4 regions of the Metabacillus sp. Hm71 genome follow, and region 3 is predicted to be linked to each of the others. Evidence: riboswitches for the same ligand, from Rfam matches in the RefSeq annotation. Region 3 holds a riboswitch; each other region holds the start of a gene.
The links. Region 3 has a riboswitch for thiamine pyrophosphate ahead of thiM (hydroxyethylthiazole kinase). Riboswitches for the same ligand answer to the same signal wherever they lie in the genome.
Positions count from the first base shown of each region.

Region 1: another riboswitch for thiamine pyrophosphate. It lies ahead of thiT (energy-coupled thiamine transporter ThiT); the one in region 3 lies ahead of thiM (hydroxyethylthiazole kinase).
Region 2: another riboswitch for thiamine pyrophosphate. It lies ahead of tenA (thiaminase II); the one in region 3 lies ahead of thiM (hydroxyethylthiazole kinase).
Region 4: another riboswitch for thiamine pyrophosphate. It lies ahead of ACSVDH_RS09605 (acetylornithine deacetylase); the one in region 3 lies ahead of thiM (hydroxyethylthiazole kinase).

Region 1 covers NZ_CM200278.1:4,430,413-4,436,588, forward strand. The annotation lists rRNA gene ACSVDH_RS21990 (23S ribosomal RNA) at 1-57, opposite strand, end outside; rRNA gene ACSVDH_RS21995 (16S ribosomal RNA) at 425-1,975, opposite strand; TPP riboswitch at 2,357-2,462, shown strand; gene thiT (energy-coupled thiamine transporter ThiT) at 2,614-3,183, shown strand; gene ACSVDH_RS22005 (SDR family oxidoreductase) at 3,310-4,104, shown strand; gene ACSVDH_RS22010 (hypothetical protein) at 4,344-4,532, shown strand; gene ACSVDH_RS22015 (gluzincin family metallopeptidase) at 4,668-5,810, shown strand; gene ACSVDH_RS22020 (DMT family transporter) at 5,807-6,176, opposite strand, start outside.
Region 2 covers NZ_CM200278.1:1,684,544-1,690,719, reverse strand. The annotation lists gene cobA (uroporphyrinogen-III C-methyltransferase) at 7-783, opposite strand; gene ACSVDH_RS08080 (dimethylarginine dimethylaminohydrolase family protein) at 989-1,840, shown strand; gene tenA (thiaminase II) at 2,164-2,856, opposite strand; TPP riboswitch at 2,969-3,074, opposite strand; gene ACSVDH_RS08070 (DUF4395 domain-containing protein) at 3,157-3,564, opposite strand; gene ACSVDH_RS08065 (hydroxypyruvate isomerase family protein) at 3,768-4,544, opposite strand; gene ACSVDH_RS08060 (carbohydrate ABC transporter permease) at 4,705-5,538, opposite strand; gene ACSVDH_RS08055 (carbohydrate ABC transporter permease) at 5,560-6,176, opposite strand, start outside.
Region 3 covers NZ_CM200278.1:1,917,691-1,923,866, reverse strand. The annotation lists gene ACSVDH_RS09050 (phosphotransferase) at 1-65, opposite strand, end outside; gene thiE (thiamine phosphate synthase) at 536-1,195, opposite strand; gene thiD (bifunctional hydroxymethylpyrimidine kinase/phosphomethylpyrimidine kinase) at 1,210-2,025, opposite strand; gene thiM (hydroxyethylthiazole kinase) at 2,050-2,856, opposite strand; TPP riboswitch at 2,930-3,039, opposite strand; gene ACSVDH_RS09030 (agmatinase family protein) at 3,118-4,092, opposite strand; gene hutI (imidazolonepropionase) at 4,097-5,353, opposite strand; gene hutU (urocanate hydratase) at 5,350-6,176, opposite strand, start outside.
Region 4 covers NZ_CM200278.1:2,044,145-2,050,320, reverse strand. The annotation lists gene ACSVDH_RS09620 (ABC transporter permease) at 1-662, opposite strand, end outside; gene ACSVDH_RS09615 (ABC transporter ATP-binding protein) at 659-1,423, opposite strand; gene tenA (thiaminase II) at 1,416-2,090, opposite strand; gene ACSVDH_RS09605 (acetylornithine deacetylase) at 2,136-3,416, opposite strand; TPP riboswitch at 3,544-3,647, opposite strand; gene ACSVDH_RS09600 (bile acid:sodium symporter family protein) at 3,730-4,710, opposite strand; gene ACSVDH_RS09595 (hypothetical protein) at 5,183-6,031, shown strand; gene ACSVDH_RS09590 (VanW family protein) at 6,063-6,176, shown strand, end outside.

The DNA of each region.
Region 1 (6,176 bases), 2.5 Mb from region 3:
GTCCTTCATCGGCTCCTAGTGCCAAGGCATCCACCGTGCGCCCTTAACAACTTAACCTTCGACAAACGATAAGCGTCGAATTTCTTCGTTGACTTCGAGTTCTGCGGTGCTCATGTACCAAAACCGTACACTCCGCTCCTCGACCACTCGTCGCCTCGAACTTCTCGCTTCTCCTTTGTCTCAAGACATAAGTGCTTACTTAATGTCCTGATTAAACATAATTAAGAGAATCACTAAACTAAGCGTTTAAACTCAGTGAATTACTTGAATTGTTATTATCGTTATCTAGTTTTCAAGGAACATAAAGCACAGGATGCACAAATGCTATAAGCATTTAAACTCCTATGTCTTTTTTACATATAATGAAAGATCTTGATGATCTCTCAAAACTAAACAAAAACCAAGCGAGCCTCATTTTCCTTAGAAAGGAGGTGATCCAGCCGCACCTTCCGATACGGCTACCTTGTTACGACTTCACCCCAATCATCTGTCCCACCTTAGGCGGCTGGCTCCTTGCGGTTACCCCACCGACTTCGGGTGTTACAAACTCTCGTGGTGTGACGGGCGGTGTGTACAAGGCCCGGGAACGTATTCACCGCGGCATGCTGATCCGCGATTACTAGCGATTCCGGCTTCATGCAGGCGAGTTGCAGCCTGCAATCCGAACTGAGAATGGTTTTATGGGATTGGCTTGACCTCGCGGTCTTGCAGCCCTTTGTACCATCCATTGTAGCACGTGTGTAGCCCAGGTCATAAGGGGCATGATGATTTGACGTCATCCCCACCTTCCTCCGGTTTGTCACCGGCAGTCACCTTAGAGTGCCCAACTGAATGCTGGCAACTAAGATCAAGGGTTGCGCTCGTTGCGGGACTTAACCCAACATCTCACGACACGAGCTGACGACAACCATGCACCACCTGTCACTTCGTCCCCCGAAGGGGAACCTTCTATCTCTAGAAGTAGCGAAGGATGTCAAGACCTGGTAAGGTTCTTCGCGTTGCTTCGAATTAAACCACATGCTCCACCGCTTGTGCGGGCCCCCGTCAATTCCTTTGAGTTTCAGTCTTGCGACCGTACTCCCCAGGCGGAGTGCTTAATGCGTTTGCTGCAGCACTAAAGGGCGGAAACCCTCTAACACTTAGCACTCATCGTTTACGGCGTGGACTACCAGGGTATCTAATCCTGTTCGCTCCCCACGCTTTCGCGCCTCAGCGTCAGTTACAGACCAGAGAGTCGCCTTCGCCACTGGTGTTCCTCCACATCTCTACGCATTTCACCGCTACACGTGGAATTCCACTCTCCTCTTCTGCACTCAAGTTCCCCAGTTTCCAATGACCCTCCACGGTTGAGCCGTGGGCTTTCACATCAGACTTAAGAAACCGCCTGCGCGCGCTTTACGCCCAATAATTCCGGACAACGCTTGCCACCTACGTATTACCGCGGCTGCTGGCACGTAGTTAGCCGTGGCTTTCTGGTTAGGTACCGTCAAGGTACCGCCCTATTTGAACGGTACTTGTTCTTCCCTAACAACAGAGCTTTACGACCCGAAGGCCTTCTTCGCTCACGCGGCGTTGCTCCGTCAGACTTTCGTCCATTGCGGAAGATTCCCTACTGCTGCCTCCCGTAGGAGTCTGGGCCGTGTCTCAGTCCCAGTGTGGCCGATCACCCTCTCAGGTCGGCTACGCATCGTTGCCTTGGTGAGCCGTTACCTCACCAACTAGCTAATGCGCCGCGGGTCCATCTGTAAGTGGTAGCAAAAGCCACCTTTCAACTTCGAACCATGCGGTTCGAAATGTTATCCGGTATTAGCTCCGGTTTCCCGGAGTTATCCCAATCTTACAGGCAGGTTACCCACGTGTTACTCACCCGTCCGCCGCTAATCATCGGGAGCAAGCTCCCTCAGATTCGCTCGACTTGCATGTATTAGGCACGCCGCCAGCGTTCGTCCTGAGCCAGGATCAAACTCTCCAATAAAGAGTTGATATAGCTCATAATAATGTACTATTTTAGTACGTTGTTTGTTAATCGAAATTAACGTTGGCACGCTTGGTTTTGTTTAGTTTTCAAAGATCATTTGTTATATCTTCTCGCCAGAAGCGACCTTCTCAATATATCATCTTACTGAATGCTTGTCAACTTTTTTTTATAAATGAAAAATTGTAATGTTGTTTATTCGCACTTCAGCAGCGGCGTTTTTTAATATAACACAGCAAAAAATATATATCAAGTACTTTTTTGTTTTCATTATTTTCTTTGTATTTTAGATTCTCAGTCATACTTTTAGTAATATTAATTCAAGCTTGCTTAATCGAAATAGTTTAAGGTATAGTAAAAATCAAAATAAAATAAATGCATATATACCACAAGGGGAGCCAGTGGCTGAGATTGAACAATTTGGAATTGTTCTGACCCTTTGAACCTGTTAGTTAGCACTAGTGTAGGGATGTGGATGGTTATAAATTAGAAGCAATGAATGGTACCATCAATCCAATTCCAATCATTGCTTTTTTGTATTTCCATTCGAAAAGTAGTCATTTTTTCTTCTATTAATATTAGTAACAGCTTTGGCAGCCTATTGGTTTTATGCAAGGAGAGAGGTTTTTAGTTTGCAAGTGAATCAACGATTATTATTTTTAATTGAGGTAGCAATGTTATCTGCATTGGCCTTCCTTTTGGATTTATTATCAGGGATAATCGGAAAACTCCCACAAGGTGGTTCGATTTCTTTAGGTATGATTCCTGTTTTTATTATGGCTTATCGCTGGGGAATAAAGGGAGGGCTATTAACAGGGCTTTTATTAGGATTTCTGCAAGCTGTCCTAGGAAACCCATATATTATTCATCCAGTCCAAGGGTTTCTTGATTACTATTTAGCTTTTACAGTTGTTGGTTTTGGCGGAATTTTCTTAAAGCAGGTTCGTCAAGCTTTACTAAATAAAAAACGTAAATCGGTAATATTGTTCATAATTCTTGGCACTTTTCTCGGAGGAGTACTCCGACTTATTGTTCATGTCATAGCAGGAGTTTTCTTTTTTGCTTCCCTTACTCCAGAAGGAATGCCCGTATTGCTTTATTCGATTGCGTATAATGCATCCTATATGATTCCAACCATTATCGTTTCTGCCATCGTTATTAGTTTTTTATTATTAACTGCACCTCGTTTAATTACAAAAAGACAATAATGCAAATGGGTCTGTCTCTCTTATGTGACAGGCCTTTTTTTGCGTTTTTAAATTACAAATTTTCTATTAAGTAAAAGTTAATTTTCTAGAGATACTAGTATACAAATAATTTTTTTGGAGGTCCATATGATTACTTTTGAGCATAAAAAGTTTGCGAATAAGGTAGCAGTAGTAACTGGCGGCAGCTCAGGAATAGGCCGAGCAGCTGCCATCCATTTGGCAAAACAAGGAGCAAAGATTTGTCTTATGGATATAAAAGAAGAGAATGCAGAAAAGGTCAAGAAGGAAATCGAAGAATTTCAGGGAGAGGCAATCATTGCTGATGTCGATCTATCCGACCAAAAACGGGTAAAGGCGGGAATTGAAGAAGCGATAGAAAATTGGGGAGGATTAGATATAGTGTTTGCAAACGCAGGAATAAATGGAGTTCTTGCTCCAATTGAAGATTTAAACCCAGAAGACTGGGATAAAACGATTCACACAAATTTAAAAGGTACTTTTCTAACGGTTAAATATGCTATTCCGAAAATGAAAGAAAAAGGCGGGAGCATTATTATTACCAGCTCTATTAACGGAAGCCGCGTATTTTCAACCTCCGGAATGTCAGCCTATAGTACATCTAAAGCAGGACAAATCGCTTTTGCAAAAATGGCAGCATTGGAGTTGGCCCAATATAAAATTAGAGTAAATGTTATTTGTCCTGGAGCAATCGAAACGAATATTGGAAAAAATACCAAGAAAACACCTGAGGTTAATAAGATTGAAATACCTGTAGAATACCCTAAGGGAAGCCAGCCATTGGAACATGGTCCAGGAAAACCAGAGCAAGTTGCCAAACTCGTTTCCTTCCTCGCCTCTGACGAATCGAGTCACATTACCGGAACTGAAATTTTTATTGATGGAGCAGAATCGCTGTTATAAAAAAGACATAGCAACATTACAAATCGAAAGGGGAGCTGCCTTAAAAGGGCATCTCCCATCCTTATTATAGTAGCAGCAGGTTGCCTTCCTTCTTCTCTACCTTCCCCTTCTCTCTAATCATATTTACGATTAATAGAGTTTACCCTTTCTAGGAAAAAACCTAATAAAGTTATCATATTTTCCGATGTTCTAGCATGTATTAATAGAAAGAATAGAACGAAAAAGCGGAGGACTTGATGATGAATATTTCATTTGCACTCATGTTACTAACATTTTTCTTATCATTATTCCATTTCTCTTACGGTTATAAAGAAGCGATTCGGATTAGTAATGAAGAGGGGCCTGTTCAAGGATTGGCTGTGATTGTCTGCATGCCTCTCGGCTTTACTTTTGCTTATTTATCATCGATTTTTTATCAGCAAGTTTAATACCTACTAGTTTAAGGCGTTGTGCATCACGCATAACGTCTTTTTTCTTTCAAAAATTTAATAGCAAATTTCATGATTTTTTCCAACGTTGCCTCATAAATATGAGTAAAGATACATCGTATTTAGGAGGTCAAATTGAAGATATTTATCACTTTTATAAAAAACCTGGTTTACTCCATTATTTCATTTATCGTGATTTTTGTTAGTTTAATAGGCTTATTTTTATTTATGAACATAAACATAAACCTTATTTTTAGCATAATCTTAGTACTTCTTTCATTTACGCTTTTTTGTTATTGCCTATATGCATTTATCAGCATAAAAAAGGATTTTCATCTTCTTTTCCTAAAGGGAATTAGCGGGCTCATTTCCCTTTGTTGCTTATCCATCGTATTTACGTTAATGAGCGTATTCTTCTTTTCCATCAACTTCATGATTTCTACAGAGCTTGGCAAAAACCTTACGATAGATGAAAAAGTCGGACTTTATATGCTGCCGTTTCAAGAAAACGAAACCCCGCCAATCGATTATCTAGCAATGAAGGAAAATAAATTAATAAAAACATATCGAAATGTGAATATCTATTATCAACCACATGAAAGGGAGCTTTTGCCTATCATTGAAGGTATTCTTGAAAAAGCCGATTCGATAACGACAAGTTTATTTGGTCGTATTAAGGATAATAAGATTGACCTAATCCTTCACTCATCTTCAGAAGATCTTTATAAGAAAACCTCTCTTATTGAGACAATGGGTTATTTTGATGATCCGAATAATACTGTCGGAGTGGCCATTTCTGATTTAGACGAGATTTTAGCTAATCGTATGCCAGGCTCGTTTTACTTCCAGAGTACCATCATGCATGAGTACACACATTACCACTTACAAGCATTTATAAAAGAGCAAGGCCTTTTTGTTAATAGAATTCCATTATGGTTTCACGAAGGTGTTGCCGAATACATTGCTATGTATGACGTTACACACCGTTATTATCCATTTCAAGAAACGTCCTTTGAAAAGCTTGAAACACATGATGAGTGGGAAAAATACCGGTTAAAAGATTACGATGTCTACCTGCAAAGCTATTATGCAATAAAATTTTTAACAAATACATATGGAGAAGCAATGATTAAGAAGATTATTGTTGAAACAGCTGAGGCGAACGATTTTCATAAGGGATTTACTCGAGCAACCGGGATCACTATTGATGATTTACAAACGAATTATTTAGAAGAAGCAAAGCAATCGACTAATTTTAAAGAGCCTGCAGCTAATTAGCTAACAGGCTTTAATTCTTTTTTAGAAAGCCGATTTTCTAGCAAAAATAATGTAATTCCGACCATAATTATAGATCCGCCAAATACTTGTGATAGAATCACATTTTCGCCAAGGACATAATAGGCTAGGATAATAGCCCCAACAGGCTCAAATAAGATCATGACTGAAACCAAATTTGTACTCACCCATTTTATTGACCAATTAAAAAGAGAATGTCCTAATAGCGTTGGGACAATTGCAAGCACTAAAAAATAATACCAATCAGTCACCGGATAAGGTGCTAATGGATATTGGAATAGCAAGCAATATATAAGCAATGTTAGCGAGCTGATTCCATAAACAATAAAGGTATATAAGGTTAAAGAA
Region 2 (6,176 bases), 230 kb from region 3:
GCTATTTTACATTTCTTCTTTATCATGATCGATAAGATCCTCAAACCATTTTATTTTCTCGCGCAATTCAGCAACCTGACCAACTAAAACAATGGCAGGGTGTGTGATTTGATTTTTCTGCACTTCATCAACAATTGTCGCTAACGTTCCGGTAATTGCGACTTGTGAGGGGGTTGTTCCCCATTGGATAACCGACACTAGGGCTTCAGGACTTTTGCCGTATTCGATTAGCTTCTCGCAAATATAGGGTAAATTTTTAATTCCCATATAAAAGGCGATCGTATCGATTCCTTTTGCTAATGCTTCCCAATTAATCGTGTCTGTCTTCTTCTCTTCGCGGCCATGTCCTGTCACAATCGCAAATGATGAAGCAAAATCTCGATGTGTGACTGGTATCCCCGCATAAGCAGGTGCTGCAATACCAGAGGTAATACCTGGAATTACTTCATAAGGGATGCCGTTATTTCTTAACACCTCTGCCTCTTCGGCACCGCGGCCAAACACAAAAGGATCTCCGCCTTTTAAGCGGACAACCTCTTTCCCCGCAAATGCCTTCTCCACTAACACTTCATGAATCTGTTCTTGGATGAGTTCATGCTTTCCGGGCAGCTTGCCACAATAAATAAGCTCAGCGTCTTTTTTTGCATGCTTTAATAAATCCTTGCTTATCAGACGATCGTATACAATAACATCCGCCTTTTGAATGCATTCCAATCCGTACACAGTAATGAGCTTTGGGTCACCAGGACCAGCTCCAACTAAATAGACTTTCCCTATACTCACTGCTTCAACCTTCTTCCATAACCTTGATGATCATTTTGAATGTAGTTCATTTCTTTACAAGCTATTATAAGTGAAAAACACTCTAAAGTGGAAAAATATCAAAGAAATCCTGCATTTTTATTTGAAATTATCCTTAAATAAGAAGTTTTATTAAAAGCCAGAAAGGGCATATTACAACTAATCGCTTTTTGTTTGGAGGATACAAATGAATACAAAACCAGAATACATAAAAACTTCTTGTTTTAGTGAATATGATACCTTAAAAAGGGTTGTTTTATGTTCACCTGAATTTATGACGATTAGAGAACCAATTAATGAAACGCAAAAACAGTATTTAAAAGAAAATATTGATACAAAACTTGCAATGGAACAGCATCAACAATTTGTTGAAACCCTTCAACAAAACGGGATTGAAGTGCTGTTATTGCCCCCTTTAAAAAAATTTCCTGAGCAGGTTTTTACCCGTGATATCGGGTTTACTCTCGGAAATCAAGTATTTGTGGCAGAAATGGCACATGATGTTCGCAAAGGTGAAGAAAGACCTTTTGTGGATTTGCTGGAAAAGGAAGAAATGACATACACCAATCTTATCGGTGATAAAATTGAAGGCGGGGATGTGATCATTGATCGCAACACCATTTATGTAGGGATAAGTAATCGTACAAATGAAACGGCTATAAAACATTTACAAAGTTTATTGCCTTCTTTCGAAGTAATTGCGATCCCTTTCACCGATACATATTTACATTTAGACTGTGTCTTTAATATCTTATCTCCAAATGAAGCTTTAATTTTCCCAGGAGAAATTGAGCCTGAAAAAGGAAAAATCTTGGCAAGCCGTTATGATTTAATCGAGGTTTCAAAAGAGGAACAAGCAACATTAGGTACAAACGTCCTCTCGATCGGTGAGAAACGCGTCATTAGTCTTCCTATAAATAAGCAAGTGAATCAAAGGCTTAAAGAGCGCGGTTACCAAGTGATCGAGGTCGATATTACCGAAATTATCAAATCCGGAGGAGCTTTTCGCTGCTGTACACTTCCGTTAGTTCGGGAGTAAGGGAATTCGTAAAAATGAATAATCTTGATAAAGCTTCTTAATAATTTTTTTACCCATAAGAAAAATAAATTGTTGAGAAAGTACATGTTTAAAAAACACGTACTTTCTCAACAATCTGACCCTAGGGCAGTGATAAAATGCCTCCTGTATTTAGTGCAAACATGATGTGATACTTAAAATTCCAAGTCGTATGTACTAAACTCTATTAGTGTCTTTTGATATTAAAACTCCTCCTTGTGCTGATATTTTAGGTTTGCGAGCCAAAAATATTTTAGCACCGTGGAAGAGTTTTTTTAATACCACGCTGAAAGCTTTTTGGAACCCTAGTTTGCATACTGTTCTTTCCCCTTTTCATCCACTGGCCAATTTTCTAATGTATAAGCCATCTCCCAAAATGAGTATTCATATTGACTGCTAATAATAAAATGCTGTTTCATCCGTTCTCTGTCCGCTTCTGTCACGGTTTCAGCAATGGCATCTAAACGGGCAATTTGTTCCTCTACTAAAGTGCGGAACCAGTCAGAACCGTAGGCCGCAATCCATTCTTGATAAATGGGCTCTTCCGGCTTGGATCCTTTTAAATGTTCGCCAATTTCATAATAAAGCCAATAGCACGGCAAAATCGCTGCAATAATATCCCCTAAATGGCCATCATATGCAGCACGATACAAGTGCGATGTATATGCATAAGCAGTCGGTGCAGGTATAAAAGCAGCTTTTTCTTCTTCAGTAATACCTAATTTTTCGGAAAAGTTCCGATGTAAAGAAAGTTCCGCCTGATAGGTACCCTGTGCATGATGTGCCATACGGCTCGTCGTTTGAAGATCGGTTGCTTTCGCTGCTCCTAATGCTTGCACTCTGGCAAAATGGCTTAAATAATAGGAATCTTGCAGAACATAATAACGGAAACACTTTAAATCTAAGCTTCCTTCCCCCAACTTTGTCACAAATGGATGATGAAAACTTGCTTCCCAAATGGCATTCGCTTCTTTGCGCAGCAACTGAGAAAATGACATGTTAATCCCTCCTAGAATAAATGACAGGACCATAAAAATGAAAAAACCACTTTTTTCATACGTAAAGAAAGTGGTTTGGAATTCATTTTAATAACTAAAAGAACATACAAATGTCCCGTCACTTCCACTTTCCTACGCTGGCATCACCCAGATCAGGTTCTAGGGTCTCAAAGGTCACTTTGATCTCAGCCTTTCAATGGGCTCCCCTAGTGGATAGGTACCTACTATTAACTTTTCACTCTGACATTAACCATATCACAACTTTAGAAACTGTCAATTCTTTTTTCTATTTACATAGATTCAAACTTGTTTTCGTCTATGTTTCCACATAAGATAGCGATAGCGAATCGTACACCCAATACAAAATCCCATTAATGCAATACCTGCTGCTAAAGCAACCATAATACTAAAAATGACGCCTAATAATTCGTAACCAAAATAAAAGGATAATAATGATACACCTAAACATACTGTGGCTATCCATTGATTAAATAATTGTTGATCACGATCTTCTAGTACATATTGAGAATGTGGTTTTTTTAAGAATTTTTGCCCTATTATTATTACAAAGTTACGTTTTGTAATAAGGGTTAAAACCCCAATGATAAACGGAATAAATAATAACCATCTATAAAACAAAAGGGAAAAGAGAACAGTGACAACAATAAATGCCTGATTTGTTTGAACGAGTGGTTTAGGAATGTTCATATTAATACCTCCTTATATTAAATTAAATATGTCGTGTAACAATATATTTATTATTATAACAATGAAAGAATTCGAAAAAAAAAACTAAAAAAAGGTCCTATTAAATATAAGGACCTGGCTACGGTACAAGGTGATTTTTTCCAAATCCCATTTTTTATAGGATTTAGACTAATAATAATTATTTTTTCATTTACATCAATACCTTACACAGCTAACGGCTCGACATGCCTTAAAATCGTCTGTTTAAACTCCTCCAATGCTTTGTCAGTATCAATTGTATATCCACATTCCAGACCAACAAATCCGTCATAGCCTGTTTCCTTGATCGCATTTAAGATGTTTATATAATTCAATTCACCTGTTCCCGGCTGCTTGCGGCCTGGATTATCAGCAATATGGTAATGGTTGATCCGGTCGATATAGTTTGTGGCATTGCGAATCACATTGCCTTCTGTGATCTGTTGGTGATAAACGTCAAAAACAAGCTTAACATTCGGACTATTAACCAGATCAATAACAGCTGCCGCTCCATCTGAATATTGAAGAAAATGTCCATGATGATCAACAAGACCGTTTAATGGCTCTACCTCTAATATGATGCCAGCCTCCTCGCAAAGCTGGGCACATTGTTTCAATGTTTCAACCATTGCGTTCCTTTGAATTTCACGTGGAACACCTTCGATCACATTCCCTGTTTGGGTAATAATTGATTTTGTGCCAAGTATTTTACAGGCATCTATCGTTTGTTTTAATTCAGCTAGATATTCGTCACGTCTCGTTTCATCTACTAAATTAAAAATCTTTGTACATGTAGCAATAATTCCTACACCTATTCGTTCTTGTTCCCTTACCACCTGCTTTAGATCTAAATCCCACCAGCCGTAATACTCCAGACCATGAAATCCATGTTCCTTCACCTTTTCAAGATGGTAAATCACATCTTTCTCTTTATAGGCTCCAATGCATAGCGAGTATTTCATGTATGTGACAACTCCTTCAAAATAATTGACTACACAGTTTCTGCTGATTTTTTTCAGCCAATGTGACTTCATGCGTTATAAGGGCTTCTTGATTGTCTGTTAAGTTGTGAATAGCGTTAATAAAGACTTCATCCTCTACTAAACAACCTTAAGCAATCGATTAATCTTTAATCGCACCTGCTGCAATACCTGAAATAAACTGACGGCTGACAAACATAAATAAGATAATCAATGGAAGAGTCGCCAATAAAGTTCCTGCCATGACCATACCATAATCTGTGTTATAAATCCCATTTAATTGAGATAAAGTCACCTGTAAAGTATGTTTAGTCGGATCATTTAAGACGACTAACGGCCATAAATAATCATTCCACATGCTGATGAATGAGAAAATTCCCAGAAAAGCTAATGCAGGCCTCAATATTGGCAAGGCGATGTTCCAATATAAACGAAAGTTATTACAGCCATCCAATCTGCCGGCATCAAGCAGGCTATCGTGAATCGCTTCTTCTGAGTATTGCTTGATCCAGAATATCCCGAATGCATTCGCTAATCCAGGAATAATTAACGCCTGAAAGGTGTCGACCCAGCCAATCTTTGAAATCATGATGTATGAAGGAACAAACGATAGCTGAGACGGAATCATCATCGTAATCAAAAGTGAGGTAAAGAGAAACTTTTTCCCAGGAAATTGAAATTTAGCAAAGGTAAATCCTGCAAGTGAACAAAAGAATAAAATAGCGAGAGCTTGAGTTGTCGAAACAAAGATCGTGTTTACAAAGGATTTAAAGAAATCTACATTTTGCAAAACATTATTGATATTTGTAAACAGTTCCGAACCAAAGACAAGCTTAGGCGGAAATCTTAGAATATCGCTTGTCTTATTTGTCGACATGACCGCCAGCCAGTAAAACGGAAATATCGAAATAAATACACCTATTAATAAGAAGAAATGTAATATGACTTTTTTAATTCCAGCATTCTTTCCATCCATACAAGATCCTCCTCATGATCGTTACTTCGCTCCAGTTTTCTGAACAATTTTCCAATTTAGCAATGAAAACAAAGCAATAATGACAAAGAGCGCCCAGGAGACAACAGCAGCATAGCCATATTGACTATCACCGAAAGCCTGGTTATACATATATAATGTGATTGTCAATCCAGACCCGCCAACACCCCCGGAATTTCCAAGTAAAACTTGCGGTTCTGTAAATAGCTGCATCGAACCGATCGTTGTCATAAGCACGGTAAAGAGAATGATTGGTCTTAAAAGAGGAATCGTAATATGGAAAAACATTTGCATGAGGTTCGCTCCATCCATTTTCGCTGCCTCATATAATGAATTCGGAATTCCTTGTAATCCTGCTAGATAAATGATTGCATTATAGCCAGTCCAGCGCCAAACGACCATTGAAGCAATGACAATCTTGATTAAGAATTCTGATGAGAGCCATTCCAATGGCTCCAGACCAATCGTTGTCAAAACATAGTTTAGCAGCCCATAATTATCGCCAAAAATTGATTTAAAAATAATGGTAACTGCCACAATGGATGTGACATTCGTGACAAAAAACGCTGTTCGGTAAAACCCTTTAAATTTCAAGAATGGCGTATTCAGTAAAAAGGCAA
Region 3 (6,176 bases):
TCGAGGATCTCATCAATCCCATAGCTGCTTTTGATTATATTTATTAGCTTTGTAGATAATTCCATAATAGCACCCCACCTTTATTATTGGATCAAACCTCTTTATCCCATACTTCTACTTAAGTTTTCTATTTCCTTCATAAGGAATGAGTAAGCGCCTTGATCAGCCTAGGGCAAATAAGACGCTCATGAATAGAAGGCGTTCTTTGCCTTCAATTCATGAGTGGCTAGACCCAAGAGGTGCTAGGCGCTGGAGCTAGACACAAAAACTAGGTTAAAATTTTATTTATTAAACTTTAAAAAAAGCGCAAGGCGCTAAGCATTCGGCGACAAGCAAAAGGCGAACAGGAATAGAAGGTGTTCTTTACCTTCTATTCCTGTTTGACTAGACCCTAGAGCCGATGGCGCCTGGAGCTAGATTCGAAACGCAAGCTATGTTAAGAAAATATATAAATTCTGATATTATTATAAAAATGAGGACATCTCCAAAGGGTTAATCCTTTTGGAGATGTCCTCCTCTTTATAATTATTAGTTTCTATAAAAGCTGTTCAACAATTGATCTAAGCTCGCTAGCACGTTCTGTTGGATTTTCTGCAAGACTAATTGCTGAAATGACGGAAATACCGTTGCCCCCGCTTTCGATCACTGGTGCTGCATTTTCGGACGTAATCCCGCCAATTCCAACGATTGGCAAATCAATGCCTTTTTTACGAACTTCCTTAATAATTGCTGTTCCCTGTGCTGTTTTTGCATCCTCTTTTGTTTTTGTCGAGTAGATTGGTCCAATTCCTGCATAATCTGCTCCATCTGCGATCGCCTTTTCAACCTCATCTAGATTATGAGCGGATACACCTAAAATTTTATTTCCGATCTTCTGTCTTACTTCCTCCGCTGATGCATCATCTTGTCCAATATGAACCCCGTCAGCGTTAATGGCAAGGGCCAGCTCAATATCATCGTTTACGATAAAAGGGATTGAATAGTTTTTACATATAGCTTGTAATTGTTTAGCAAGTTCAACTTTTTCAGCACCTGTGAAAGCACCTGTTCCTTTTTCTCTAAACTGAAATAATGTTATTCCCCCTTTGATCGCTTGATCAAGTACAACTTGTGGGTCTATTTTACAGTTATTACTGCCCATAATAAAATATAATCGCAATAACTCATTCATTTCTCTTCTTGAAATTCTGTCCAAACCGAATCTCCCCTTTATTGTCGAATCTTTGCTTGCTGCCGTTGTTGGTAAGCCCAGTGATTGGTTGGGCCATGGCCATTACCAATTTCTAAGTCATCCTCAATTGCAGCTTGAATAAAGTTTTTTGCTGTTTGAACGGCTTGTTCAACCGTATTCCCTTTTGCAAGTTCTGCCGTAACGGCTGCAGCAAATGTACAGCCTGTACCATGGGTATTCTTCGTTGCAATTCGCTTACCTTTATAATAAGTAAACTCTTCGCCATTATATAAGATATCGACTAATTCTTCCCCCTCATCATGACCGCCCTTGATCACAACATACTTTGCACCAAATTGATACAAGCGTTTGGCTGCTTCCAACCGGTCATCCATTGTTCGAATCGACATATCGGCCAAAACTTCTGCTTCAGGAATATTTGGAGTGATAACCATCGCTAAAGGTAAAAGATATTGTTTAAGTGCAGCTACTGCCTCATTTTGTAATAAAGGTGCTCCACCTTTAGCAATCATGACTGGATCGACCACAACATGTTCCCATTGAAACTTTTTTACTGCCTCAGCAACAGCCTTGATGATTTCACCGCTAAATAACATCCCTGTTTTTACTGCATTTGTTCCTAAGTCATTCCCAATCGCTTCTATTTGATTAACAACTGCTTCAACAGATAATGGATAGACCCCATGCACGCCAAGTGTATTTTGTGCAGTAACCGCAGTAATGGCTGACATGCCAAATACATTTAATTCTTGAAAGGTTTTTAGATCGGCCTGAATACCGGCACCCCCGCCGCTATCTGATCCGGCAATTGTCAAAGCTTTTTTTATAGCCATTTTCATTCTCTCCTTTATCTTATCTTACAGTTTTTCGATTTTAGCAAACTGATTGACATCTTCTGGTGAAACATTTGCCAATTGATTCAAAAATTCAATTTGAAAGCTTCCAGGTCCGGCTTGAACCGTTTTTTCAGCTGCTAATTCAGCAGCAACTCCATATGTCGTAAGTGCTGCAACCGCTGCCTGGAGCAAGTCTTTTTCCACTGCAGCAAATGCCCCAACGACTGAGCTTAACAAACAACCGGCTCCTGTCACTTTGGTTAGCAAAGGATGACCATTATAGACAACAAAGGTATGTTGGCCATCTGTTATGACATCTTCTTTACCAGTTATAATGACTAAAGTATTTAATTTTTGCGCTGCGATTTGCGCCAAATCAATTGTATTGCCGGAACCTTGTCCAGCATCAACACCTTTAATGGTCCATGCTTCCCCAATAACATTTGCAATTTCTGCAGCATTTCCTCGTAAAATTGATATCTCTAATTCTTTAACGATTCGCCGAGCTGTTTCTGTTCGATAGGCAGTAGCTCCTGCACCGACTGGATCAAAGATAACTGGTACATCATGAAGATTTGCTGACTTCCCAGCAATCACCATCGCTTCAATTTCATCATGTGTCAATGTTCCAATATTTAAAACTAAAGCACCTGCTAGTTTTGCCATTTCGGCAACTTCTTCCTTTGCATAGGCCATAACAGGTGATGCACCTAATGCTAACAAACCATTTGCGGTAAAATTTGTTACAACCACATTCGTAATATTATGAACTAGTGGATTTTGCTGTTTAAGTTTTTCAAATGTATTAATTATTTGCTCAACCTTCATCTTTCTTTTCCTTTCTGCTATTCGGTCATTTTTCTGCAAAATAAAAAGAACACAATGCCGCGCAAAGTGCTCTTAGATACCTAATGACATTCCCTACGCTGGCATTATCCAACAGGTTTAAACGGTCAGCAACGGAATAGTTGCAATCTCAGCCAGCTTCCACCAGCCCCCGAAAATATAAGTTTATTGGTAGTTTACTGAATCTAGCAAGAAAAAACAAGGGTTGATTTAAATAGTATGACAAATTGGCAGGTTCATTCTTTATTTAGACTGCAGTATTAAGCCCGTAATAAATTGCAGCCATGCATATACTCCAACCTTCACTGTTTCAGAAACATGCGAATCTTTGCTTGGGTCTAAACAAACAAAATCGATATGTTTGACGCAAGGATGTTTGCCGATTTCTAATAAGCTATTAAAAAGTTCACTCGCAGACATTCCTCCTGGTGTTGACGCCGGCACGCCAGGGGCAACAGAAATATCCAGCACATCCATATCAACTGTTACATAAATTCGGTCAGCTTTTCCTGATAACTCGTCTAATGCTCTCTTTATTGTTTTTATTAAACCATGCCCTCGTGCTTGGTTCAGAGTTATCATTTGTATACCATGTTCATTTGCATAATCAATTAACGGCTTTGCATTAAAATAGCCATGCAAGCCGATATTGATAACATGCTCACCTAAGATGTGGTGACCATCAATTAGTTGACGGATCGGTGTTCCATTTGCTGGTCCTAATTCATTTGGGTCCCTAACATCAAGATGGGTATCAAGCTGGAGCACTCCAATCGTGTCTTCGGGAAATGCCTCTTTAATGCCGCGAACAGCGCAGGCTGTTGTTGAATGATCACCGCCAATCATGCATGTTCGTGTGTTTGGATAGTGTTCGGCAAGAAATGCAGTTGACCTTTGGATGCGCTGATGTGATAAAAGAATATCTGTTGTATGCATCATTACATCTCCCGCATCAGCAACACGAAAGGAATTCAGATCAACATTTTCATCTAAATTATAGGTTGCAAAACTTTTCCACATCATGCGAAATTCTGTTGGATATAAAGAAGCTCCTGATACACTAATTGAAGACCGGGAAATCGGTGCACCGTACAAGATCAAATCAAAAGGTTGGTTATGTTCGCTAAGAGGTCTAACCCAATGATGAACATATGTCGGCATTTCATTCCCCGATACATTCCACACCCATTCAGGCTGCTTTAAAAAATGTTCACTCAAGCTGCTACACCACCTTTACACCTTTTTTCCACACTGAATTGACATGGTTGACACCAAATAAATATTGCAATTCCTGATAATTTTTCACATTCCATAATACGAGATCTGCCTGTTTACCAACCTCAAGTGAACCGACTTTATCCTGGCGGTTAATCGCACATGCCGCATTAAAAGTAGCTGCTGTTAATGCCTCGGCAGGTGTGAGACGCATCGAGATACAAGCTAAATTCATTACTAGAGGCATAGATGTTGTTGGCGATGATCCCGGGTTACAATCTGTTGAAATGGCCACAGCCACACCCGCATCAATCATTTTTCTTCCCGCCGCTGCTGCTTCTCGTAAATAAAGGGCGGTTGCCGGGAGCAAGCAAGCAATTGTTCCTGATTGAGCCATTGCTTGAATGCCTGCCTCTGAGGCTTTCAATAAATGTTCAGCAGATATGGCTCCTATTTTCGCTGCTAATTCGGCTCCACCATAAGACTCGATTTCATCGGCATGGATTTTCGGGATAAATCCAAATCGTTTCCCTGCTTCCAGCACTCGTTCTGATTGTTCAGGGGTAAACACACCCTTTTCACAAAAAACATCTTGAAATTCTGCCAATTTTTCCTCTGCAATCACAGGCAGCATGTCATGTATCAAATGATCAACGTACTCATTTTCACGGCCTTTAAATTCTGGAGGAACAGCATGGGCCCCCATAAATGTAGGCACGATTTCGATCACATGCTGTTCTTGCAGCTTTTTCATGACTCGAAGCTGCATAAGCTCTGTTTCTAAGTTCATTCCATAGCCGCTTTTTCCTTCAATCGTCGTCACACCATGTGCGAGAAAGGAATCAAGCCGACCAATTGTTTGTTCTATTAACTGTTCTTCAGTAGCTTCCCTTGTCATGCGGGTGGTTGCATGAATTCCCCCACCCGCGTTCATAATCTCCATATAAGCAGCACCTTCAAGCCGCTTTTCAAATTCACGTTCCCGGCTTCCCCCGTAGACAACATGTGTATGAGGATCCACAAGTCCAGGAGTAACCAAATGGCCTGTAGCATCGACAACTTCTGCTTCATCAAGTTTGTCAGAAAACAATTCCTTTAATTTTTTGGTTGTTCCAACAGCTTGTATCAATCCATCTTCAATCCATAAGCTACCATCCTCAATTAAACCGAGCTCAGACATAGCTTCTTTTGAACGCGGTCCTTTTACATTAGAAGCTAATGTCGCCAGTTGAGCAGCGTGTTTAATCCAAATTGGCCTACTCATTCTTGAACATCCCCTTTATCAAGCATTGGCATCTTAATCCCTTTTTCACGTGCTGTTTTTTTAGCCAGCTCATATCCGGCATCAGCATGACGGACTACTCCCATACCTGGATCCGTTGTCAGTACTCGTTCAATACGAGCTTCCGCTTCTTTCGTGCCATCTGCCACAATGACAACACCAGCGTGGAGAGAGTAGCCCATTCCAACACCGCCACCATGATGCACAGAAACCCATGTAGCACCGCCAACAGCATTTACCATGGCATTTAAAATCGGCCAGTCCGCCACAGCATCTGATCCATCCTTCATTGCCTCTGTTTCACGATTAGGTGATGCAACAGAGCCTGAATCCAAGTGATCGCGTCCAATCACAATCGGCGCTTTTAATTCACCGCTTGCAACCATGTCATTCAATATCTTACCAAAGCGGGCACGTTCACCATATCCTAGCCAGCATATGCGGGAAGGCAATCCTTGAAATTGAATCTTATGTTGGGCCATTCGAATCCAGTTGCATAAATGCTCGTTATCACTGAATTCACGTAAAATCGCTTGATCCGTTTTATAAATATCTTCTGGATCTCCTGATAAAGCTACCCAGCGAAATGGTCCTTTTCCTTCGCAAAATTGCGGGCGAATATAAGCTGGAACGAAACCAGGGAAGGCAAATGCATTTTCGACCCCTTCATCTTTTGCAACCTGACGAATATTATTTCCATAATCAAATGTGATGGCTCCCTTTTCCATCATGATAAGCATTGCTTCAACATGTTTTGCCATCGATGCTTTTGAGCGTTTTATATACTCATTAGGATCATTGTTTC
Region 4 (6,176 bases), 130 kb from region 3:
GGAGCAAAAACACCTGCTCCATCAAATTGTGTCATCATTCGTCGGCTAAAATAACCTAAACCTGCTTGAGCACCGATCCATTCACCTATTGCAGCCCCAATGACGCTAAGTGTAACGGCAACCTTTAATCCTGAAAAAAAATGCGGCGCACTTGCCGGTACTTGGAGTTTAAAGAATAAATCCTTTTTACTTGCGCCCATTGTTAATAATAAATCTCGATAATCCTTGCTTGTTGAGCGAAGCCCATCATAAGTATTAACTGTTATTGGGAAAAATGTTATAAGGACAGTTACAACAACCTTACTCCAAATCGTATAGCCAAACCAAAGGACGAAGATTGGAGCAAGAGCAATGATCGGAATGGTTTGTGACGAGATAATGATCGGATAAAAGGTTCTCTCAGCCGTTTTACTTACGCTCATCCAAACAGCAAGGCCCACACCGAAAACAATTGAAATAAAAAGGCCAATAACAATGATTACTAATGTTGATGGTAAATGTTCGAGAAATAAGGGAGCTTTTATTTCCCATAGCTTATAAGCAATATCTGAGGGAGCTGGTAAAATAAATCCCAAATCAACTAGCCTTGCACAGACTTCCCACAAAATGAGAAAACCGGTAACAAGTAGACATGCGGCAGTATACTTTTGGAAAAACTTCATAACTTTACCCTCGCTCGAAGCTGGTCAATTAAATAATCCTTTAGCTCGATTACTTCAGGTTTATTTAAATCCTTTAAATCTCTCGGGCGGTCAAGCGGAACCTTGACCACCTCAAGTTCGCTTGACGGCACATCTTTAAAAATAAAAATTCGATCAGATAGAAACAAAGCTTCATTGACATCATGAGTAATAAAAAGAATCGTTTCCTTGCGTTTTTCCCATTGAGATAAGAGCCACTCCTGCAAGGAAATTCTTGTGATGGCATCAAGTGCACTAAAGGGTTCATCCAAAAGCAGAACCTCTGCGCCGCTTAGTATCGTACGCAGAAAAGACACCCTTTGCCTCATACCGCCAGATAAATCACTAGGGAAGCAGCCTTCCACACCTTTCAGACCGAACTCCTCAAGTAATACCAATACTCTCTTGTGTGCTTCTTTTTTGTTAACTCCTTTTATTTCTAAAGGAAGTGCAGCATTTTCGACAATTGTCCGCCATGGCAGCAGCAAATCCTGCTGGGGCATATACCCGACCTTCCCAAGTCGGTTTGAGTTCAGATTATTCCGCAAGAAAATTTCACCTTCTGTTGGATGCTCCAGTCCCGTAACCAACTTAAATAATGTGCTTTTCCCCGATCCACTTGGACCTATAATACTAACGAACTCTCCTTCATTAATCTGAATATCAAAATCTTTTAAGATGGGCGCTTTTGCTTCATCATAACGAAAGGTTACATGTTGAAATTTCAGTACTGGATCACTCATCGATTGGCCACATCTCTTCGTTATAAGCCATATCCCAAAACATGTATTCGAATCGAGTTGTATTGAGGAAGATCTCCTCCAATTTTTCCAGCTCTGCCTCCGGCTTTCCCTCTGCTACCTGATCCAATAACTCTATACACCATGTTGCAAGCTGCCCAAACTCATCTGATGCATACATATTGATCCACTCTCCATAAAACTCGTGCTCGCTTGCACCCTCGATTTTTTTTAGCTCCTTGCCAATTTCCCAATAACTCCACATACAAGGAAGCAAGGCTGCAACAAGCTCTGCAAGTGTACCATTCTGGCTCACATGTAACATATAATGTGTGTATGCAAGTGTGGTTGGCGATGGTTTTGCTGTTTCCAGCTCCTCAACAGAAATATCAAATTTTTTTGCATATTGCCGATGAAGCTCCATTTCTTCATTTAACGTTGCATCTAGTAATTTGGCAAATTTCCCCATTACCTTAAGGTCTGTCGCTTTTACAGCACCTAAAGCAAAAACCTTTGCATATTCAATTAAATACAAATAATCCTGAACCATATAAAACCGGAACTTTTCCTTTTCCAACGTACCATTTCCCATTTTTTGAACAAACGGATGGGCATGATTACGATTCCATATTGGCAGTACCTTGTAATAAAGCCTTTGACTAAAATTCATCCTTTAACCTCCTAAATTTCATGAGCTTTACCTCTTGAAGCTTAATCAAGCTCGTTCAGTATGACACCATTCATAAATAAAACGTAAAATAACCTTTGTATAAGAAATAAGCTGGTCAATAGAAAGCTTCTCATTTATGGCATGGGCATTTTGCAAATTGCCAGGTCCATAAATCGCTGTCGGAATTCCTGCCTCACCTAACCAGCCGCCATCTGTTACCGAAGGGGAAACATCGACAATTGCCTGATCGTTTAATATAGCCTGGTGTGCCGATGCTAATTGCTTTACACCGAGATGGTTAGGATCAACCTCTAGTGATGGAAAGATTTCCCCGCGATCAACAATCATTGACTTCCCGCCCCATTCAAATGAAGGCGGATTTTCTCTAAGCCAAGGATCAGCGTTTGCCACATGCTGTATATGTGTTTCAATTTCGTTGATGATTTGCTCATACGTCTCATTTGGATAATAGTGTACCGTGATCCAAAGCCTGCATTCGTCAGCTATGAAAGCCGCATGCCGCCCACCTTCAATAACTGCAGGGTTTATCGTATTCGTTCCAGACATAAAACCCGGATAGCTTTTCGTCACAGCCCAATGGCGTTCAAGCTCTTGCAGTCCTTGAATAATGTTTGTCATTTTCTCGATTGCACTCGCACCAAAGAGCTTTCCTCCAGCATGAATCATCTGCCTTCTTGTTGCATCATGAAAGGTTTGCGGGCTCTTTACTGTAATCCATCCAGTAATGACTCCACCTTGACCTTGAATATGTAAATCACTTGTGTCTACCACAACAGCAAAATCAGCCGCATACCCCTTTTTGCAACATTCTAATGTACCTGCCTCACCAACCTCTTCGCCAATGACCGACTGGAAAATTAAACTGCCAGGCAATTCAATCCCCGCTTCATGTATTAACTGGATGGCGAACAAAGCACCGGCTAAACCGCCTTTCATATCAGCTGCACCTCGACCGATGATATTCCCGTCTTTTACAACCGGATAAAAAGGGTCAACCTCCCACACTTCATCCTCACTGACTTCAGCTACGTCCATATGTCCATTAATGATCAAGCTGTTATACAGGTCTGATGAAGTCCCTTTACGAACACCTACAACATTTGGATCATTGGGGTAAACATCCCACATATCGATTGTAAAGCCTTTATCACTTAAAAAATCAGCAACAAATTGTTGGGCATCCTTAGTGTTTCTTGCAGGCGGTGCCGGTGTTTTATACTCGATTAGCCTTTTGAGCAATTCAATCAGCTCATCTTTTCTGGCATCAACTTGTTCAACTAATTGCTGAATATGATCTGCTGTCATTTTTTTCCTCCCAATCCTTTTCTCAGCTATAAAAAAACCACTTCTTATTTGAAGAAGTGGTTTGAACATACATACAAATTTATGTATAAACATTCGAAAAACATCGGGTTTTCCGAAGTTTCAAATATATTTTCAAACACCTCTTCCCTACGCTAGTATTATCTAGATCAGGTAATAAGGGTCAAGGCACCATGCCTCTCTCAGCTTTTAAAAGCTCCCCTAGTGGTGAAATCTATTAACTTAATTTCTAAATTGATTATATTATTTTTAACACAATCTTTCCTTTTTGGCAACAGATTAAAATAAATCCCCTTTATAAACCGCTAACATTGTTCACAAACTGTTTATTTGCATGAAAAATGCGATCCTCATATCTTTTAAATAAATATCCAAAGATCGATGCCAATACTTGCTGAAACAGCATCCCAATAATAACTGGAACAGCGACAGCAGCTGGAAAATATTGCACGGCAATAACAGCCCCGGCACTGATATTACGCATTCCGCCAGTAAAGATCATCGCTACTTTTGTTTCCCGATCTCTTTTTAACCAGTTTGCTACTATCCATGTAAGTAAATATCCAAAGAAAGCAAGAATAAAAACTGTGACAGCAATAATAACCAACTTCACTGTTATATCTGATAAATATGGTGCTACTACAGCTCCATTAATCATAACAACAATTGCAAGACCCAACTTAGAAAACGGGGCTAGTGTTTTGCTTACTTGAACGCTTTTCTCTTTAAATAGATGATTCAACAACATTCCTACTAAAGATGGTAAAACGACCATATATAACAATCCGTACATAATCGATAACGTACTAATGTCTACTTTCTGCCCAACAAGGAAAGAAAGAGTATGCGGCACAAGGAATGGAGAAAGAATCGTATCAAGCAAAATAATCGAAAGGGCCAATGCAATATTTCCTTTATAAATCGTTACCCAGATGAAGCTTGTTATACCTGTAGGAATAACAGCAGCAAGTACAAGACCGGTCAATATTAAAGGATCATTTGCAAAGATAAGATGTCCTGCCCCCCAAGCAATAACTGGCATTCCTATATGCAAAACAAATAAAATAATTAGTAATGGAAGCGGACTTTTTAATACACCTTTAAGGGAAGAAAAGTTCGAGTTGAGACTACCAGAGAAAGTAATAAAAGCAAAAATCCAAGGGATTAAAAATGAAAAAAACGAAAAATGATTAGCAAACATCACGCCCAAAATGACGCTTGCAGGCGTAAGAAATGGCATAAACCTTTCAAGCTGCCGATTAAAAGTTTGAAGCATTAAGCATTCTCCTATTCTAATAAAGAACAATTATTTGAGTAAATTTGTTTATTTCCTTTGTCATTTCCTTCCCCTAGTGAATATTTCTTTACGTAAATTTTAACACATTACACAAAAAAAGTAGCCTCTTTATCCTTTAAAGAGTCGCTACTTTATAAGATCACTGTTTGTTAAAGAAAAAATTAATGGTCAATTGCATCACAGACCAAACTGCTAAATGGTTATTAAAAGCGTTATTTTTATATCACCCATTAATTTTTTCAATTCAAGAATATTGTAAGACAATTAAAAATGTAAGTCAATTTATTTTTGCCAATTAACCAAAAAATTTGAAATCATCATAGCTTCAGTTAGGACGATCATGTTGTTGATCTTCTTTCATTTTCCATTTTTATTCAAGTAATGTTTTCTCTAACAAAGCACAAACTAAGCTTACTAAAAAAGAAACTAGTTACGGAGATGACATGATATTGTGAAAAGTTATGTTTTTAGCATTGGATTATTCATTTTTATGATTTGTTTTTCAGAAGAAAAGACATTTGCTGCTTCTATCGAAAATAGACAAGCTCCAATAAGTTTCCAAATAACCCTTCAAAATTGGGAAGCAGTCAATCATATTTTGCCGAAAAAATCAACCTTTACTGTTATTGATGTGGAAACTGGTAAGAGCTTTGAAGTACAGCGAAGGGCTGGCAGCAGGCATGCAGATGTACAGCCCATTACCAAAAAAGACACGAAGATTATGAAAGAAATCTATGATGGAAGATGGAGTTGGCGAAGAAAAGCAGTCTTAATTCTAGCCAATGACAGCTTAATCCCTGCCTCTATGCATGGAATGCCGCACGGTGCTGGAGCGCTTCAAAATGGATTTCCCGGTCATTTCTGTATTCATTTTCCTGGAAGCACAACTCATCGGTCGGGGAAAGCCGATCTCTCTCACCATGTGATGATTTTAAAGGCTGCTGGGAAAATTGACGACTATTTTACAAGCCTTCAAGCAGAGCAATTAATAAATGTATTTCTAGTAACGATTAAAAACCAAGACCAAAAATTGGCAGAAAAAATCTCGATAAGTAATCAAAAAAAATGGAAACAAAAACTTAATAATATTGAACAAATCGAAGCCATACAGTGGTCGCTACCACAAACAACAAATAAAGAAACTCGCTACTCATTAGTCACTCAAATTCCTGTTGAGATAAAAATGTTTATTAAGGAACGTGGAGCTGTTAAAACAAACTTAGTTTTTACATTGATGAGAACATCTCCTCTTTCACCATGGAAAGTAAATATTGATCCATTGCTATCTTCCATTAACTAATTTTAAGAAAACAATAAGAGGTGGGGCATAAATGAAAATGATTTTGGTGCTATTATTGCTGGCTTTACAGCCTGACACTATTTCTGAAGAGATTTCATTAACCTTTGAGGGTGAAAAAATAAGCAGTATTCATCGCTCAGAATAT